DNA from 3 places in the Pseudarthrobacter sp. CCNWLW207 genome. Region 1 is predicted to be linked to each of the others. Evidence: riboswitches for the same ligand, from Rfam matches in the RefSeq annotation. Region 1 holds a riboswitch; each other region holds the start of a gene.
The links. A riboswitch is a leader RNA that binds a small molecule or an ion and turns the genes downstream of it on or off. The one in region 1 is predicted to bind cyclic di-AMP.
Positions count from the first base shown of each region.

Region 2: it holds a riboswitch for cyclic di-AMP, as region 1 does, so the genes downstream of both, V9L17_RS02800 (C40 family peptidase) here and V9L17_RS14390 (hypothetical protein) in region 1, are expected to answer to the same signal.
Region 3: it holds a riboswitch for cyclic di-AMP, as region 1 does, so the genes downstream of both, V9L17_RS08505 (C40 family peptidase) here and V9L17_RS14390 (hypothetical protein) in region 1, are expected to answer to the same signal.

Region 1 covers NZ_JBBCBS010000007.1:221,202-226,477, reverse strand. The annotation lists gene V9L17_RS14400 (response regulator transcription factor) at 183-923, shown strand; gene V9L17_RS14395 (sensor histidine kinase) at 927-2,438, shown strand; cyclic di-AMP (ydaO/yuaA leader) riboswitch at 2,555-2,714, shown strand; gene V9L17_RS14390 (hypothetical protein) at 2,720-3,418, shown strand; gene V9L17_RS14385 (YdeI/OmpD-associated family protein) at 3,553-3,996, shown strand; gene V9L17_RS14380 (HAD-IA family hydrolase) at 3,977-4,666, opposite strand; gene V9L17_RS14375 (glyoxalase superfamily protein) at 4,673-5,059, opposite strand; gene upp (uracil phosphoribosyltransferase) at 5,155-5,276, opposite strand, start outside.
Region 2 covers NZ_JBBCBS010000001.1:624,991-630,266, forward strand. The annotation lists gene V9L17_RS02780 (DUF6457 domain-containing protein) at 1-264, opposite strand, end outside; gene mobA (molybdenum cofactor guanylyltransferase) at 307-918, opposite strand; gene V9L17_RS02790 (HNH endonuclease) at 964-1,464, opposite strand; gene V9L17_RS02795 (NlpC/P60 family protein) at 1,702-2,457, opposite strand; gene V9L17_RS02800 (C40 family peptidase) at 2,590-3,249, opposite strand; cyclic di-AMP (ydaO/yuaA leader) riboswitch at 3,320-3,483, opposite strand; gene V9L17_RS02805 (M23 family metallopeptidase) at 3,632-4,450, opposite strand; cyclic di-AMP (ydaO/yuaA leader) riboswitch at 4,461-4,673, opposite strand; gene V9L17_RS02810 (metal-dependent transcriptional regulator) at 4,835-5,276, opposite strand, start outside.
Region 3 covers NZ_JBBCBS010000004.1:139,932-145,207, forward strand. The annotation lists gene V9L17_RS08500 (protein adenylyltransferase SelO) at 115-1,578, shown strand; gene V9L17_RS08505 (C40 family peptidase) at 1,648-2,505, opposite strand; cyclic di-AMP (ydaO/yuaA leader) riboswitch at 2,509-2,710, opposite strand; gene V9L17_RS08510 (lytic transglycosylase domain-containing protein) at 3,089-4,366, shown strand; gene V9L17_RS08515 (hypothetical protein) at 4,439-4,540, opposite strand; gene V9L17_RS08520 (TraR/DksA family transcriptional regulator) at 4,734-5,096, shown strand; gene V9L17_RS08525 (DNA alkylation repair protein) at 5,099-5,276, shown strand, end outside.

The DNA of each region.
Region 1 (5,276 bases):
CCCGGAAACCGTCAGGAGCGTCGAAGGTGGCTCTGCTGGACGCCACCATAGCCAGGGGAAGTCCCGGTAGATCGTCAGGGGAGTCCGCCGCTGCGAAGCTTTCAGCTCGCTAGCCTGGGATTCACAGCCAGCGCACAGGAAGCCTAAAGCGGGGGCTCAACGACGGATCGGAGAGTTGTCCCATGGCCACTTCGCACTCCATGACCAACAACCTTCCCCAACTTAGCCACCCGGACGGCTCCCCCATCCGTGCCTTGGTGGTCGACGACGAACCCAGCCTCTCCGAATTGATGAGCATGGGCTTGCGCCTGGCCGGATGGTCGGTGGCCGTTGCCGCTGACGGCCCCGAGGCTGTGAAGCTCGCCAAGGAGTTCCGCCCGGACGTCCTTGTTCTCGACGTGATGCTTCCCGGGTTCGACGGCGTCGAGCTGCTGACCAGGATCCGCGCCTTCGCGCCTGAGGTACCGGCGCTCTTCCTGACTGCCAAGGATGCCGTCCAGGACCGGATTGTGGGCCTGGCTGCCGGCGGTGACGACTACGTGACCAAGCCGTTCAGCATGGAGGAGGTCCTCCTCCGGCTGCACCGGCTAGTGCAGCGCTCCGGCGTGGCAGCGATGGACACCGCTGAGCTGGTGGTGGGTGACCTTGTCCTCAACATCGATACCCGCGAGGTGACCAGGGCCGGCGATGAACTGCAGCTGACTGCCACGCAGTTCGAGCTGCTCCGGTACCTCATGGAGAACCCCAAGCGCGTCATCAGCAAGGCGCAAATCCTGGGCCGCGTCTGGAACTACGACTTTGGCGGGCAGGCCAATATTGTGGAGCTCTACATCTCGTACCTGCGCAAGAAGGTCGATGCCGTGCATCCGCCCATGATCCACACGGTGCGCGGCGCCGGATACGTCATCAAACCGGCGGACTAGGCCGTGCCCTCACTGCCTGCAGTGGCGTCCACGCATGGCCGGAGCTGGCTGAAGCCCTCCACTTGGCATCTGCGTACCCGCCTTGTACTGGTTGCCATGGCCCTGCTGGTGGCCATCTGCGGCGCCGTTGGCCTCTTCAGCTACGCTTCCATGGACTCGTTCCTTACACGCCAGCTCGACGAACAGCTCAGCCAGGCTGCCTCCCGGTCCAACGACCCCGGCCGCCCGCCGCTGGGCGGCTTCAACGGCAGGCCGGACCCGCTGGATTCCCGCGGGCAAAGCGTGGGTACGCTCAACGCCCGGATCCTGAATGGGCAGGTCAACAGCGCCGGATTCCTGGCCTCTGATACCACGCGTTCTCCCCTGTCCGCTGAGGACAAGGAGATCCTGCTGGCCCTCCAGGAGGATTCCCGCCCTGTGGACCGGACGCTCTCCAATGGCGAGTACCGGCTGATTGCAGTGGAAACGAACTACGGTGATGTCCTGGTGACCGGGCTCCCGCTCGCCGGCAAGGAAAGCACCCTCACCTCCCTGGTGTGGACCTTCGTTTTTGTTTCCCTTGGAGGGCTGGTCTTGATTGGCCTGGCCGGGACTATCCTCATCCGGCGCACCATGCAGCCGCTGAAGCAGCTTTCCGAGGTGGCCACACGCGTCTCGCGGCTCCCGCTGGACGCCGGCGAGGTGGCACTCGCGGTGCGCGTCCCGCCGTCGAACTCCAACCCCGGAACCGAGGTGGGCAGCGTGGGGCATGCGCTGAACCTCATGCTCGACAACGTGGCCAACGCGCTGCAGGCCCGGCAGCAAAGCGAGACCAAGGTACGGCAATTCGTTGCCGACGCGTCGCACGAACTGCGCACCCCACTGACCGCCATCCGTGGTTACACCGAGCTAATGCGGATGACCGAGAACTTCACCCCGGATGGCCGGAAATCGCTGGCCCGGGTTCAGAGCCAGTCCGAGCGCATGACCACGCTGGTGGAAGACCTGCTCCTGCTCGCCAGGCTGGACGAGGGCCAGCCGTTGAAACTCAGCGAGGTGGATCTGACGCAGCTGGTGATCGAAACCGTCAGCGACGAAAAAATCATCGCACCCGGCCACAACTGGCACCTTGAGCTGCCGGACGAGCCGCTTGCGGTCAACGCCGATGCGTCGCAGCTGCGCCAGATGTTGGTGAACCTGCTCTCCAACGCCCGCAAACACACCGTTCCGGGCACAACGGTCACCACGGCCGTGATGAGGTCCGACGACGGCAGTGCCGTAGTGACAGTAACGGACGACGGCACTGGCATCCCGCCGGAATTCGTGGACCACGTTTTTGCCCGGTTTGCCCGCGCAGACGCGGCACGGACGGGATCTTCACGGTCGTCCGGTGCGGGGGCTTCGGAAGGGTCCAGCGGGCTTGGGCTGTCCATTGTGCAGTCCGTTGTGGAAGCCCACGGCGGCAGCGTGGAAGTGAACTCCCGGCCGGGTCGGACCCAGTTCACGTTGCGCCTGCCGGTGATCAACGGCTTATAGCAAGGCAACGCACCGGCGTCGTGATCTCTGTTACCAAAATGTGACTTAAGCGTCGCGCTCCTGTAGCGTCGATGGGGTGCGGTTCCCTTTGAGCCGCATATCCGGATGACGCCAAGCTCTGCCGCTTCCCGGATTCCGCTTGACCAGGCAGAGGCGGGGGACCCAGAGTCCCGGGCACTGAACTGCCCTTGGGGTGAAGCCAGCACGTGATCTTTCCGTGTGGCCGGATGCCCTCATCCGAACCCGACAGCTAACTCCGCAGGTGTGAGAGGCGATCCATCATGTCTGAATTCAAGGTACAAGCGCGCCCAGAGCGCGGTGCACACAAAGTCAACGGCCGTGGCAAGACAGCCGCGCAACACACAAAAGCTTCGTCCCTAGGCAAGCGTGCAGCCATTTTCGGTGCGGCCTGCGCCCTCCTTATCGGGGTCGGCGCAGCAGGCCAGGCTTCCGAATCCATGACTCCGGTGGCGGTCAGCGGGACCCAGTCCTCGGCTGCAGAGCTAGAGTCCAACTTGCGCCTGGAAAAGGCCGAGATGCGGGCCAACCCGGCCCCCGAACCAGCTCCGGCCGAGATCAGCGTTGCCCCGCAGGCCGCCGAACCGGCACCCGCGCCCGCACCGGCACCGGCCGCAGAGCCCGCGCCCGCACCGGCTCCCGTCGTCGCCGTCAACGATCCGGCCGGGGCCCAGGCCTATGCGGCGAGCCAGCTTGGCAGCTATGGCTGGTCAGCCGACCAGATGCAGTGCCTGCAGACGCTGTGGACCAAGGAATCTGATTGGACCACCACGGCCACCAACGCGAGCAGCGGCGCTTACGGCATTGTCCAGTCGCTGCCCGCCGAGAAGATGGCGAGCGCCGGCGCGGACTACCTCACCAACTACCGCACGCAGATCAACTGGGGCCTGAACTACATCCAGGAGCGCTACCAGTCGCCGTGCGGCGCGCTGAATTTCCACTTGTCGAACAACTGGTACTAAGCCGGTACCTGCGGCTTCCGCCATCCGAAGCAGCAGTCCCTGAATCCCCCGGTTCAGGGCCTGCGGCTTTTTGGCGTTGCATGTTTGCGCGGGCCGGGCTTCCGTGGCCTGCGGCTCCGGGCCATACTGGGGCCATGAAATTTACCACAACCATTCTGGGCAGCGGCAACAAGGCTGGTATTGAGGTTCCGGAGGAGGTTGTGACTGCCCTGGGCGCAGGCAAGCGCCCGCCGGTGGTGGTAACCATCAACGGCAAGAGCTACCGGAGCAGCATCGCGGTGATGGGCGGGCAGAGCCTGGTGGGTGTGAGCACCGCCAACCGGGAATTCACCGGCGTAGAGGCTGGCGACACCGTTGAAGTGGATCTGGAACTCGATACACAGCCCCGGATCATTGAAGTCCCGGATGACCTGGCCGCAGCCATGGCCGCCGAACCGGATGCCCAGGCGTTCTATGCCACCCTGAACTACAGCACCCAGCGCCGTTATGTGGAGCCGCTCGGGGATGCCAAAACGGAGGAAACCAGGGCGAGGCGGATCGCGAAGATCGTAGCCGACCTCAAAGCCGGAAAGAAATAATCCGCCGTCCTGCGGCGTCCGTCTCCACCGAGGCCGTGACCGCGGTGTAATCCGGGATATGAAGCACTCCCGCCGGTAATTCGCCCGTGTTTGGGCCCACCGCCACGGTCCGGATGCCCGCAGCCACTCCGGCCGCGATTCCAGCCGGGGCATCCTCAAAGACCATGGCATCCTCCGGCTCCACGCCCAGCAAGCCGGCAGCGGTCAGGTAGCCTTCCGGATGCGGCTTGCCGCGCGTCACGAGGTCAGCCGTCACGGCAGCGGCAGGCATGGCCAGTCCAGCGGCATCCATGCGGATGTCAGCCAGGATGCGGTCCGCCGACGTCACCAGGGCCACGGCATCCGCGGGCAGGCTCCGGAGCAGTTCGGAGGCACCAGGCAGCGCAACGATGCCGGCAGTCCGCACCCGTTCCATGGCACCAAGTTCTGCAGTGAGCGCAACGACGTCGGCACCGGCAGGCGCGAACCGGCGCACGGTGTCGCCTGCCTGTACACCGTGGGAGGTGCGCAGGATCTCGGCGATATCCAGGCCGTAGCGGGCGGCGAACTCGCCCCACACCTGTTCCACGACCGCTGTGGAGTCCACCAGCGTGCCGTCCATGTCAAAGAGGACGGCGCGGCAGGTCAGTGTTCGTGTGGCGGCAGGAAAGGGCAGGGTCATGAACCCCATTTTGCCCTACGAATTGCCTGAGGCGCCGCGCCCCGGGATGTACTGCACGGCCCACTTGTTCCCGTCCGGGTCCGCAAAGTACACGAAATGTCCCCAGTCCTGGATGTCGATATCACTCACGTCCACGCCGTTGCCCTTGAGGTGGTCATGGGCGGCTTGGATGTCATCGACGACGATCTGCAGGTTGGGTGCGCTGCCCGGAGGGGCATCGGTGAGCCCTTCGCCGATGCTGATCGAGCAGGCCGAGCCGGGCGGCGTCAGTTGGACGAAGCGGATGGAATCGCTGGGCCGCTCGTCGAAATCCGCGTTGAACCCCACCTTGTTGACATAGAAGTCCTTGGCGCGGTCGACGTCGGAGACGGGTACAAAAACGAGTTCAAGTTTCCAGTCCATCCGCACAGGCTAACGGGCCGATGCTGAATCCGGAACCCCGTAACCCCTGTCCAGAGCCGTCCGGCCGCTGCGGGGTCCCCTCGCTCCCGCCCCGGCTATCCCGCGATACCGTAAAGGCGGTCGCCGGCGTCGCCCAGTCCGGGGACGATGTAGGACTTCTCGTTGAGCTTTTCGTCGATGGACGCCAGGACGATGGTCACGTTGGCGTCGGACAGTT
Region 2 (5,276 bases), on a different contig from region 1:
ATCGTAGTCCACGGCCAGGGACCGTGCCACGTCCATGGCAGCGGACATTGACGCGGTGTCCGGCGCCTTCCCCGAGCCTGAGGCCAGGCCGGCGGCGAAGCCTGCGATAAAGGTGGTCAGGGGCGCTGCGGGCCGCACTACCGAATGTGCAGCCACTCCGGCGAGCGAGAGGATGGCATTGACGTCTATCTGGACGTCTTCGAGTTCGTAGGCCTGAAGGAGCGCCCTGCACCATTCTTCCAGCGTCTCATCCTGGCTCTTCACTGTATGCCTCCCATTCAACTGCGGCCATGCAGGTCCGGTACCTCATCGTGGTTCCCGGCCGGCCACTCCAAGCGCGGCGGCATCATCCCAGGTGTCTACGTCATCCGTAGAGCCCGCCGGGACGGTGACAAGCTGCACGTCCAGCCTAGCAAGGAGAGCGGATACTGAACCGTTCATTAAGGCCCCGCGGGAGTCAAGGTCCTGTACTGAACGGTGGAGTGCGGGAGTGCTGTAAAAGCCCACCAGGGGTTGGCGGTGGCCATCCGGCGAGATGGCCATGGCGCCGTCGCCAGGACCAAGCGACCGCCGAAGGGCATCAATGGCCTGGCCCACCCTGGGCATGTCGCAGGCCAGCAAGAGCGTGAAGGGAGGACGCGGCCCCGCGGTTCCATCGAGCGCGGCCAAGCCTGCTGCAATGGCCGACGCCGGACCGGCAAACGGCGGTTCTTCCCGGCACCTGAGGACCCCCTCGGGCAGGGGGCCCGGGTCCGGGCCGACCACCACGACCCTCCGGGCACCCCCGGCTGCTGCGAGGGACCGCTGCAGGAGGGTGGCGCCGTCGTAAATCAATGACTGCTTGGGGACGCCACCCAGACGGGACGAACGGCCGCCCGCAAGGATTACCGCGTCAAATTCGTATGCATCAGGAGCCACCACTCCAGCCTAGCGGGGCGGGTGTTGTCCGTGCTTTCAGCCGGGTCAGGCAGCCCGTTCAGGCAACAGGAACGGATCCCACGCCGGTGTGGGTTTCTCCAGCTCCTTGATTTGCCAGATGGTCCCATGCGGTGGTTCCGGGGTGAACCGGAGCTTCCACCCCATCTCCCCCGGCGTGTGGTCGCCTTTGACGTTGTTGCAGCGCAGGCAGGCGGCCACGAGGTTTTCCCAGGAATCTGCACCGCCGCGGGACTTGGGCTGGACGTGGTCAATGGTGTGGGCTGCTTTTCCGCAGTAGGCGCACCGGTGTCCGTCCCGGCGCAGCACGCCACGGCGGCTCACGGCGGTGGTCTGGTTGTACCGGGGGCGGATGTAGCGGTTCAGGAGGATCACGGACGGGCGGCCCAGAATCTCCTGTGGCCCCACTACAGGGTCCTCGCCTTCGGCTACAACGCTTGCCTTCCCCGTGAGCACAAGGACCAGCGCCCGGCGGAAGGTGATTACCGCCAGCGGTTCATATCCAGCATTCAGAACGAGAGTGCGCATGCACGTACCTCTTCACGGCCGCACCCGTCAGGGGCGCGAGGGCCGGCTGCCCTCGGCATGTCCGGGCTATGGATCGACACCACAAGAGTAAACAAAGAAACCCGGGATCAACTAATCCATGGTTTCGGGGTGCGCCCGTGTCGATCGCCTCTTACCGGGTCTGGGCCCGGCTGCGCCGTTAAAGCGCAAGGACCCCCGCCGTAGGGCGGGGGTCCTTGCCAAGCGTTGCTACGGAAATTAGCTGACGCGGATGAAAACCGGGCCGGAGCCAACGTTGGCGCTGAAAACAACGGTCTGGTTGCCGTTGTAGCCACCGTGTACGGCCTGGCCGTTGCCGGCGTAGACAGCTACGTGGGCAACGCCCGCACCGCCATCGGCGTAGTAGATCAGGTCGCCGGGCTGGGCCTCGGCGGCACTTACGGTCTGGCCCAGGGACAGGTAACCTGCAGGCCAGTCGTGGAAGTTGATGCCCACAGCGGCCAGGGAGTTGGTGACCAGCATGGTGCAGTCCTGGTTGACGCCCAGCTGGGCGTAGGCTGCCGACAGGATGGCCTGGCCCTTGCTGCTGGCGGCCACAGGTGCCTTCGGAGCTGCAGCCGCTACCTTGACGGTGGAAACAGCCTGAGCGGCGGGTGCGGGAGCCTCAACCTCAACCTCAGGCTCAGGTTCCGGCGCTTCAACCACGGGAGCCGGCGTGGTGGTCACCGCGGGCTTCTCGTAGGAAATGGCAATGGTGGAAGCGGCCGAAATGACCGCGGGAGCGGCAACCTCAACCTCAACGTTGGAAGCGGAAGCCGATTCGCGCTGAACGTTGGTGTCTGCAGCGTTGGCGGCGATACCACTGGTCAGGACCAGGCCGGAGGCAGCAGCGATAACCGCGGCCTGGCGACCCATGCCACCGGCGTTGTCGCCGAGGGCCTTGGCAATGACAGCCAGCGAGTTGGTCGTGGTGACCTCCGCGCGGTGCCGTGCAGCAATTGCACGTGTAGTCATTATTTCTCTCTTTCGTTTTCCTCAGGACCGCACAGGCAGGCCAAGGGCTTTGGGTGCGCCGGCATCTTGGGGGTACGCCGGCACACCCCGAACGGGGATTTAGCGAAAAGTGTTCTAGCGGGCGCGGTTCTTCTACTTCAGGGTGTAGAAGGATCCGCCGCCCGTGGAGGCCACGGAGTGCAGCAGCGTTCCCTGTGACGGGTTCAGGGCGCTGATCATCATGCCGTTGCCAACGTAGATGCCTACGTGTGCGCCGCCATTCTGCATAACAAGGTCACCGGGAGACGGTGTTGACGTGGGGGTCATTGCCGTCCACGCGTTTACACGGGGAATGCTGATGCCTGCCTGGGCGTACACCCACTGGGTGAACCCGGAGCAGTCCCAGCCGTTGGGTGAAGTGCCGCCCCAGACGTAGGGGTGGCCGATTCCGGTGTAGGCGATTGCGGCCAGGCCAGAGGCGGCCGCGGAAGATACCGCGTCCGTCAGCTTGCTGGCTGCGGGGGCCTTTGCGCCTGCTGCCCGTTCCGTGTCAGTGGACTGTGCACGGACCGTTTCGACCTTCGGGGCCGGCGTGGTCTTGACCACGGGGCGTTCGAAGGAGACGGTGGCGGTGGGGGCAGCGGTGACGGCAAGCGCCGTCTGCGAGCCGGACTCGGTGGAGGCGGAAACGCCAGCGGTGGTGTCCGCTGCGTTGGCCGGAAGCCCCATGCTCAGGATCAGACCTGATGCAGCTGCGATGACAGCAGCTTGGCGACCGACGGTCCCGGCATTTGCACTGACAGCCTTGGACACGGGGCCCAACGGGTTGGTGCGAACCGTTTGTGCGCGGTGACGCGCAGAATTATGGCGTGAAGACACGAAGGTAGCCTCTCCCAATGCCTACGAGGTGAGCTGTCGGATTCGGATGGGAGTTCACCCGGCCACGCCGCTTCCACAGGAAGCTTTGCGACTTAACCCCAAGGCCTTCGAACTTCAAAGACCAAAATTGGTTCCCCCGCCCCTGCCAGACGATGTCATGCGAACGGACCTTGAGCGGTGGCAGAGCTAGGCAATCCACTCAAGAACGTCAACTTCGGAAAAGTTGACGCAAGTTAGACGGTACAGCAGTTCAGAGCGAATGTCACATTCAGGTCACGGCATGTCACGCAAATGTGAGAGCTTTCCATCAGTTGGGCTAGAGCCAGCCGGTGGGGTCAACGACTTCGCCATTGACCTGGACCTCGAAATGGAGGTGGCAGCCTGTGGAGGCGCCGGTGGTGCCGCTGAGCGCCACTACCTCGCCTCGGCTGACCGTTTGGCCAACCTTGACGTTGAAGGAAGACAGGTGGTTGTACGTCGTTTCAAGGCCGTTGCCGTGGTCCACGACCACGCGGTTACCTCCGCCAAACTGGTGCCATCCCGCAAAGGTCACAGTGCCGCTGGCGGCCGCCAGGACAGACGTGCCGCACTGTGCCACGTAGTCCTGGCCGCGGTGGAAGTCACCGGAGCCGCCAGTGATAGGGCTCACGCGATAGCCGAATGGGGAGGCCGTAACCAGGCTCGCCAGCGGAGCACCGAGGCTGCCGGCGGAGGCGGCCCGGGTGATGGACCCCGCCGACTGGGCGCTCAAGAGTTGCTTGAGCTTGCCGTCCGGATCACCCATGGTGACTACGGATGAGCGGCTGAAGTCGATTTTTGCGGCTGCTTCGGCGGAGATTTCAGGCTGCGGAGCTGCGGAAACAGCCGATGTCTGCTGACCGGCGTCCGGCGTGGCCAGGACGGGACTGGTGGCAGGGACGGTGACTGTGAGCACCAGGCCGGTGGCCGCGAGGGCGATGCCGGCCTTTTGGCCCACCCCACTGGCCGCTGCGAAGTCAGTGATTTGCCGGAAGGGTCCCCGGCGGCGGCGCGCATCGCGCTGTGGATCCCGGGGCCTGTCCGCGGCCACAGCTGCAGCAACGCGGGGCGCTGCTGCGGGGCCCGCTGCGCGGCGGCGGCCCCTGGAATTCTGCATGGTCAAGAACGGTTCCTCTCTGGAAAGCCTGCGAAGTTAGCTGTCGGATTCGGGTCAGAGAGTTCATAGACCCGGTCCGCCGTAAGCAAGCTTCGGCGCAGAGATATCCCGTGAGGATCCTTCGCTGGAAGAGGCTTGCTGCTGACGGACTTCACCCCAAGGCAGCCTTGCGACTGCCGGTTGTGGTTCCCCCGCCTCTGCCAGTTGGTGACTCGTACTACTGATCTGCTGGCAGAGCTCGGCTCCAGATCAGGTAACGCTTTTGTATCGACGCTTGGCGTTAACTATAGGCGATTAAGCCGGACAGTAACAATTCCGTTATCTTTGCTTAAAGCCTATTCATTGGGGTAACCCGCCCGCCGGACCCGGGCGCTCCGCCAGCGGTCAGCGGACGGATACGAATACGTGCGCCGCCACTTCGGGGGGAAGCTCCAGTGCCCCTTCGATCCCGGGGACCCGGACCGAAATGTAGTCTCCCACGCGCTCCAGCGAAATCGGGGCGCCCGGCCGGATCCCGCCCTCGTCCAGCTGGGTCAGCAGCTCAGGATCCACTTGGATGGGTTCTGCCAGCCTGCTGACAACCACGGTGGATCCGGGGCCATAGCCCTTCATGGCTTCCAGGAGATTAATCACACCGTCCGTGAAGGGCGACGATGCCTGGCCTCCCAATGCCGCCAGGCCAGGGATGGGATTGCCATAGGGCGATTCAGTGGGGTGGTTCAGCATTTCGTAGATGCGCCGCTCGACGCGCTCACTCATCACGTGCTCCCAGCGGCACGCTTCGTCATGGACGTACGCCCAGTCCAGGCCGATCACATCCGCCAGG
Region 3 (5,276 bases), on a different contig from region 1:
TTGACCATGGGTACCGCGACCTTCCCATTACCCTGACTGCCCTTGGGCAGCGATGAACCGGTACGAAAAATTTTACGCCGCCGGTCCCGCCGCAGGCGCGGGTAGTCTTGAAAGATGAGCACCACAACGCCAACAACGCTCACCTTCGATGGCCGCTTCGCCCGGGAGTTCGAGGAGCTTGCTGTACCCTGGCAGGCCGAGGAAGCTCCGTCCCCGCAACTCCTCGTGCTGAACGAGCCGCTGGCCAGCGAACTTGGCCTGGATCCGGCGTCGCTGCGGACCCCGGAGGGGACGCTGGTGCTCATCGGCAACCGGGTCCCGGAAGGTGCCACGCCTGTGGCCCAGGCATACGCCGGGCATCAGTTCGGAGGCTATTCGCCACTCTTGGGAGACGGGCGCGCCCTCCTGCTGGGGGAGGTTACGGATATTTACGGGCGCCTCCGCGATGTGCACCTCAAGGGCTCGGGCCGTACCCCGTTCGCCCGTGCCGGTGACGGCCTCGCCGTCGTCGGTCCGATGCTGCGCGAATACCTCGTCAGTGAAGCCATGTATGCCATGGGCATTCCCACCACACGGTCGCTTGCCGTCGTGGCCACTGGACGGCCAGTCCGCCGCGAAACTATGCTTCCCGGGGCTGTGCTGACCCGCGTCGCGAGCAGCCACCTGCGTGTGGGCAGCTTCCAGTTCGCCCGGGTCAACGGCGACGCCGAGCTCCTCCGTCGACTGGCCGACCACGCGATCAGCCGCCATCATCCGGACGCCGCGAAGGCGGACCAGCCCTATCTCGCGCTGTTCGATGCGGTCATCGCCGCCCAGGCGTCCCTGGTGGCCCAGTGGATGCTCGTGGGATTTGTCCACGGGGTAATGAACACGGACAACATGACCATCTCGGGCGAGACCATCGACTATGGACCGTGCGCGTTTATGGATGCCTTCAACCCCGGTGCGGTCTACAGCTCCATCGACGCCGGCGGACGTTATGCCTACGCCAACCAGCCAGTCATCGCTGAATGGAACCTCACCCGGCTGGCCGAGGCGCTTCTGCCCCTGCTCCACGAGGACCAGGAGCAGGCCGTTGCGCTCGCTGTGGAGTCACTGGGCGCGTTCCGGAAGCTGTACAGCACGGCCTGGTCCACCGGGATGAAATCCAAGCTGGGACTCGGCGCGGAGGCAAGGGACGACGAAGCGGGGCCTCTGGTGAATGACCTGCTCGCCATGCTTGAAGAGGGGCAGGTTGATTACACCTCGTTCCTCCGGGGCCTCGGGTCCGCAGCCCGCGGTACACCCGATGCAGCCCGAACCATGTTCACGGACCCAGGAGCATTTGACGCCTGGGCCAAGAAGTGGCTCGCCCTGGCACCGGACGCAGACATGATGGACCGGGTGAACCCTGTCTACATCCCCAGGAACCACTTGGTGGAAGAAGCCCTGGGCGCCGCTACCGCAGGCGACCTGGACCCGTTCCACCGCCTGGTGGGCGTCCTGACGCAGCCGTACACTGAGCGCCCCGGCCTGGAACGCTACGCCGGTCCCGCGCCTGTTGACTTCGGCAGCTACCGGACGTTCTGCGGAACCTGAGCGAACAAAAACGGGGGACGACGGCGACAGGCGGCTGGTTGCCGCCCGCCGCCGTCGAACCGGCCGGACTCACGCTACGCGAACGAAGGACGCTCCCGACAACCAGCTGATGGAGTGGACTTCGGTCTTGTAACCGTCCACGCCGCCGCTAACAACCTGGCCATTGCCGGCGTAGACGCCCACGTGGCCGGCGGTGATGACCAGGTCACCGGCCGCAGGGGTGCCCACCACGGTGCCGTATGCGAAGAATTGCGTGGGTGCAAGGTCTCCTACGCTCTTGCCCACCGAGCGGAGTGCCTTCTCCACCATGGCGGTGCAGTCCTGCTGAACGCCGAGCTGCGAATAGGCGGAAGCCAGGATGGCAGCGCCGAGCGAGCCGGACGGTGCCTGCGCCGCCGGGGCGGCGGTGGAAGCCAGCTGGACGCCGGTGTTGGCCGGGGCAGTGGGCGCTGCGGCTGCCTTCGCCACCGGAGCCGGAGCCGGAGCAGTGTAGCCGGCACCCGGGATCTGGATCTGGTCACCGGGGTAGATGATGGTGGTCAGCGACAGGCCGTTCACAGCCAGGACGTCGTTCAGGGCCACGCCGTAGGTGGCGGAAATTGCGCCCAGGGTGTCGCCTGAGACGACCGTGTGGACGGTGGCTGCGGCGGCCGGAGCGGCAGCCGCGGCCGGTGCAACGGCGGCCGGTGCAGCTGCCGGTGCGCTGTTCTGGCCCTGCACATTGACGGTGCCGGACGAGTCCGGGCCGTGGACCCCGGCCTGCGCCGGGGTGCCAATGCTAAAGAGCAGCCCGGACGCGGCAACTGCGGCAAGTGCGGGCCGGCCGAACGTCAGTGCGCGGGCTTTGGCCGAGGAAGACAGGCCAACCAGGACGGTGGGGCGGACAGAAGTCGCACGATGGCGTGCGGCAGTGGAGTTTTTTGACACGGGTAATCGCCTCTCCCATGCCTGCGGGGTGAGCTGTCGGGTTCGGGTCGGAGACACCCGGCCGGTTACGGCTCCGTACGGGACGGAGCAATATCGACTTAACCCCAAGGCTTCGGAACGAAGCCGTGGAAACGTGGTTCCCCCGTCCCTGCCAGTGAAAGTAACTGGGGTCCCGGTTCAGCGGCAGGGTTCGGCATACTGACGGGAATGCCCCGGCTTGAGCCAGGACACCGCTCGACCATAACCTCTGCTCTTTTGGAATGTCACATTCCGGTAACGGAATGTAGGCCAAAAAGCCGCCTCATCTTCGGGTGGGGTTCTTCCCTGTGTGGAATGACGTTGCAGGTCAGGTCCCGATAGCGGTATATGCTGCGAAAGCTGGTGCCGCGTGATTGAAATCACGTAACAAAAGAGGTCGTCTTGCGTTTTGATCCTCAGATTGAGGCCTGATGCGTGGTATTTGAGGCCTGCCTTGGGGCTGCTGAGGGAGGGATCTCTGCTGGATAACAATGTTGGACCAGGATCCACAAGGCAAGAGTTTTGCCCGGTAAGCTCACCAACTATGTCCCGGTTTGCTCAAAGAATGAGGCTGCCTGCCGTTGCAGGCCTGCTGGCGGTTGTTTTGGCGGCCCCGCTCGCCATGGCGCCTTCGCATGCCGACGACGATACTCCGCCAGGCGGTTACCCCTCCTGGCAGGACGTGCAAAACGCCAAGCAAAGCGAGGCCGGTAAGGCTGCGGAGGTCACCAGGATCAACGAACTGTTGAGTGGGCTGCAGACGCAGGCTGAGGCACTGGGTGGCGCTGCCGTGACGTCCGCTGCCGAATACGCCGCGGCGGACGCAGCGCTCCAGGCTGCCAGCTCAAGGGTCGACGTCCTCACCGCACAGACTGAACGCGCCACGGCGGAACTCGGGCAGTACAAAAAGGAAATCGGTGCCCTGGCAGCCCAGTCGTACAAGACCGGCGGCACCAATATGGGATTCTTCGTAGCCCTCGACGCCGTCCAGACCAACAGCATCCAGGGTCTGAATATCGTCCAGATCGTCAGCGACAAGACCGCGGCCCTGGTGAACAAATCCGCGGCTGCCGAACGCGTCGCCAGCGCCCTCGCCGATCAGGAAAAGGCGGCGAGGATTGAACGCGAACGGCTGTCAGGGGAAGCCAAGAGCAAGCTCGACGCCGCCCAGGCGGCCCAGCAGGCCATGTCGCGGCAGGTTGCGGAGCAGCAGGAGCACAGCCAGGAACTGACCGCGCAGCTGGCATCCCTCAAGGGCACCACTGCCGCCGTCGAGGGGGAGTTCCGGCAGGGCCAGGCGGCTTTGGCTGCCTACGAGACCGCGCAGGCAGCTAAGCGCGCCGCAGCGCAGGAGCAGGCCCGCCAACAGGCCGAGGCGGCGGCCAAGGCCGCGGCCCTGGCCGCCGCCCAGAAGCCGGTAAACCCAGGGCCCGCCGCACCGGCCGCCCCAGCTGCACCGGCGCCGGCTCCTGTCCCAGGTCCGACGCCCAGCCCGCCGCCCGTCGTCGTCCCTTCCGTTCCTGGCGGTGCCGTCAACGACCCCGCCGGAGCCAAGAGTTACGCTTCGGGCCGGCTGTCCGCCTATGGCTGGGGCCAGGACCAGTTCCTGTGCCTGGCGCAGCTCTGGACCAAGGAATCCAACTGGCTGACCACGGCCACCAACCCCTACTCCGGCGCTTACGGGATCGCCCAGGCGCTGCCCGCTGGGAAGTACGCCAGCGCCGGTAGCGACTGGCTCACCAATTACCGGACGCAGGTCGAGTGGGGCCTCGGGTACATCCGGGACCGCTACACGTCTCCGTGCGGGGCCTGGAACCACTCCATCCAATACAACTGGTACTGACCCGGCCGGCGCGGACGCGAAGGCTAGGCGGAGTCCGGTGCAGGTTTCGCAAATTCGGCGGCGCTGACGAATTCAATGCCGACGAAGGCCTGGGTCGCCGTCGACCCAGGAGTCATGCCCCGGTGGAATGGTGTAGGAATCACCAGCGGCGATACTGGTCCGCCGCCCATCCATTGTTTCGACCGTGAGTGCCCCGGACACGCAATATCCGACGTGGTTCACCTGGCATGACGCTGGTCAGGCTGCATCAAGCCCGTGGTTCAAACGGATTACCAGGCGGCATCTGAAGCGCTTACGAGTGACAGCATGCTCCGTTGAGTGCCACTTGTCGAGTCCTGCGAAGGTGCCGCGGCGCTAGGCTTTTCCCATGGCTGACTTTGAGCGGTTCCGGATCCTGCTGGAGGAAGAGCGTACGCGAAAGCTTGCCCTGCTTCCGGCGCTGCGCGCCGACATTTCCTCAACCAATGCTGCACGCCAGGACTCCAACGTCGACGACGAGCACGACCCCGAGGGTGCCACCATCGCCTTCGAGCTGTCCCAGGCCTCGGCCTTGCTGCAACAGAGCAGCTCCGGCCTGGCCCAGGTGGAAGCTGCCCTGCAGCGACTGGCCGATGGCACCTACGGCGTGTGCGCGGTGTGTGGCGCGCCTATCGCCGAGGGCCGCCTGGAGGCCAGGCCCTGGACCCCCTATTGCCTGGAGCATGCCTCCACCGGGCGCCGCGGACGGTAGCCGTGAACCAGACAGTCCTGGATGCCGCGGACTTCATTGATGCCACCCTGCAGAACGAAGGCGCCTGGTACCGGGCGGACGAGGTGGAGTCCCGGATGGGCGGTGCCCTGGGCTCCTATGGTGCGTCGGTGGGGGCGGTCCGGGGAACCGTCCGCGACGCCGGACGGAAGTTCAAGGACC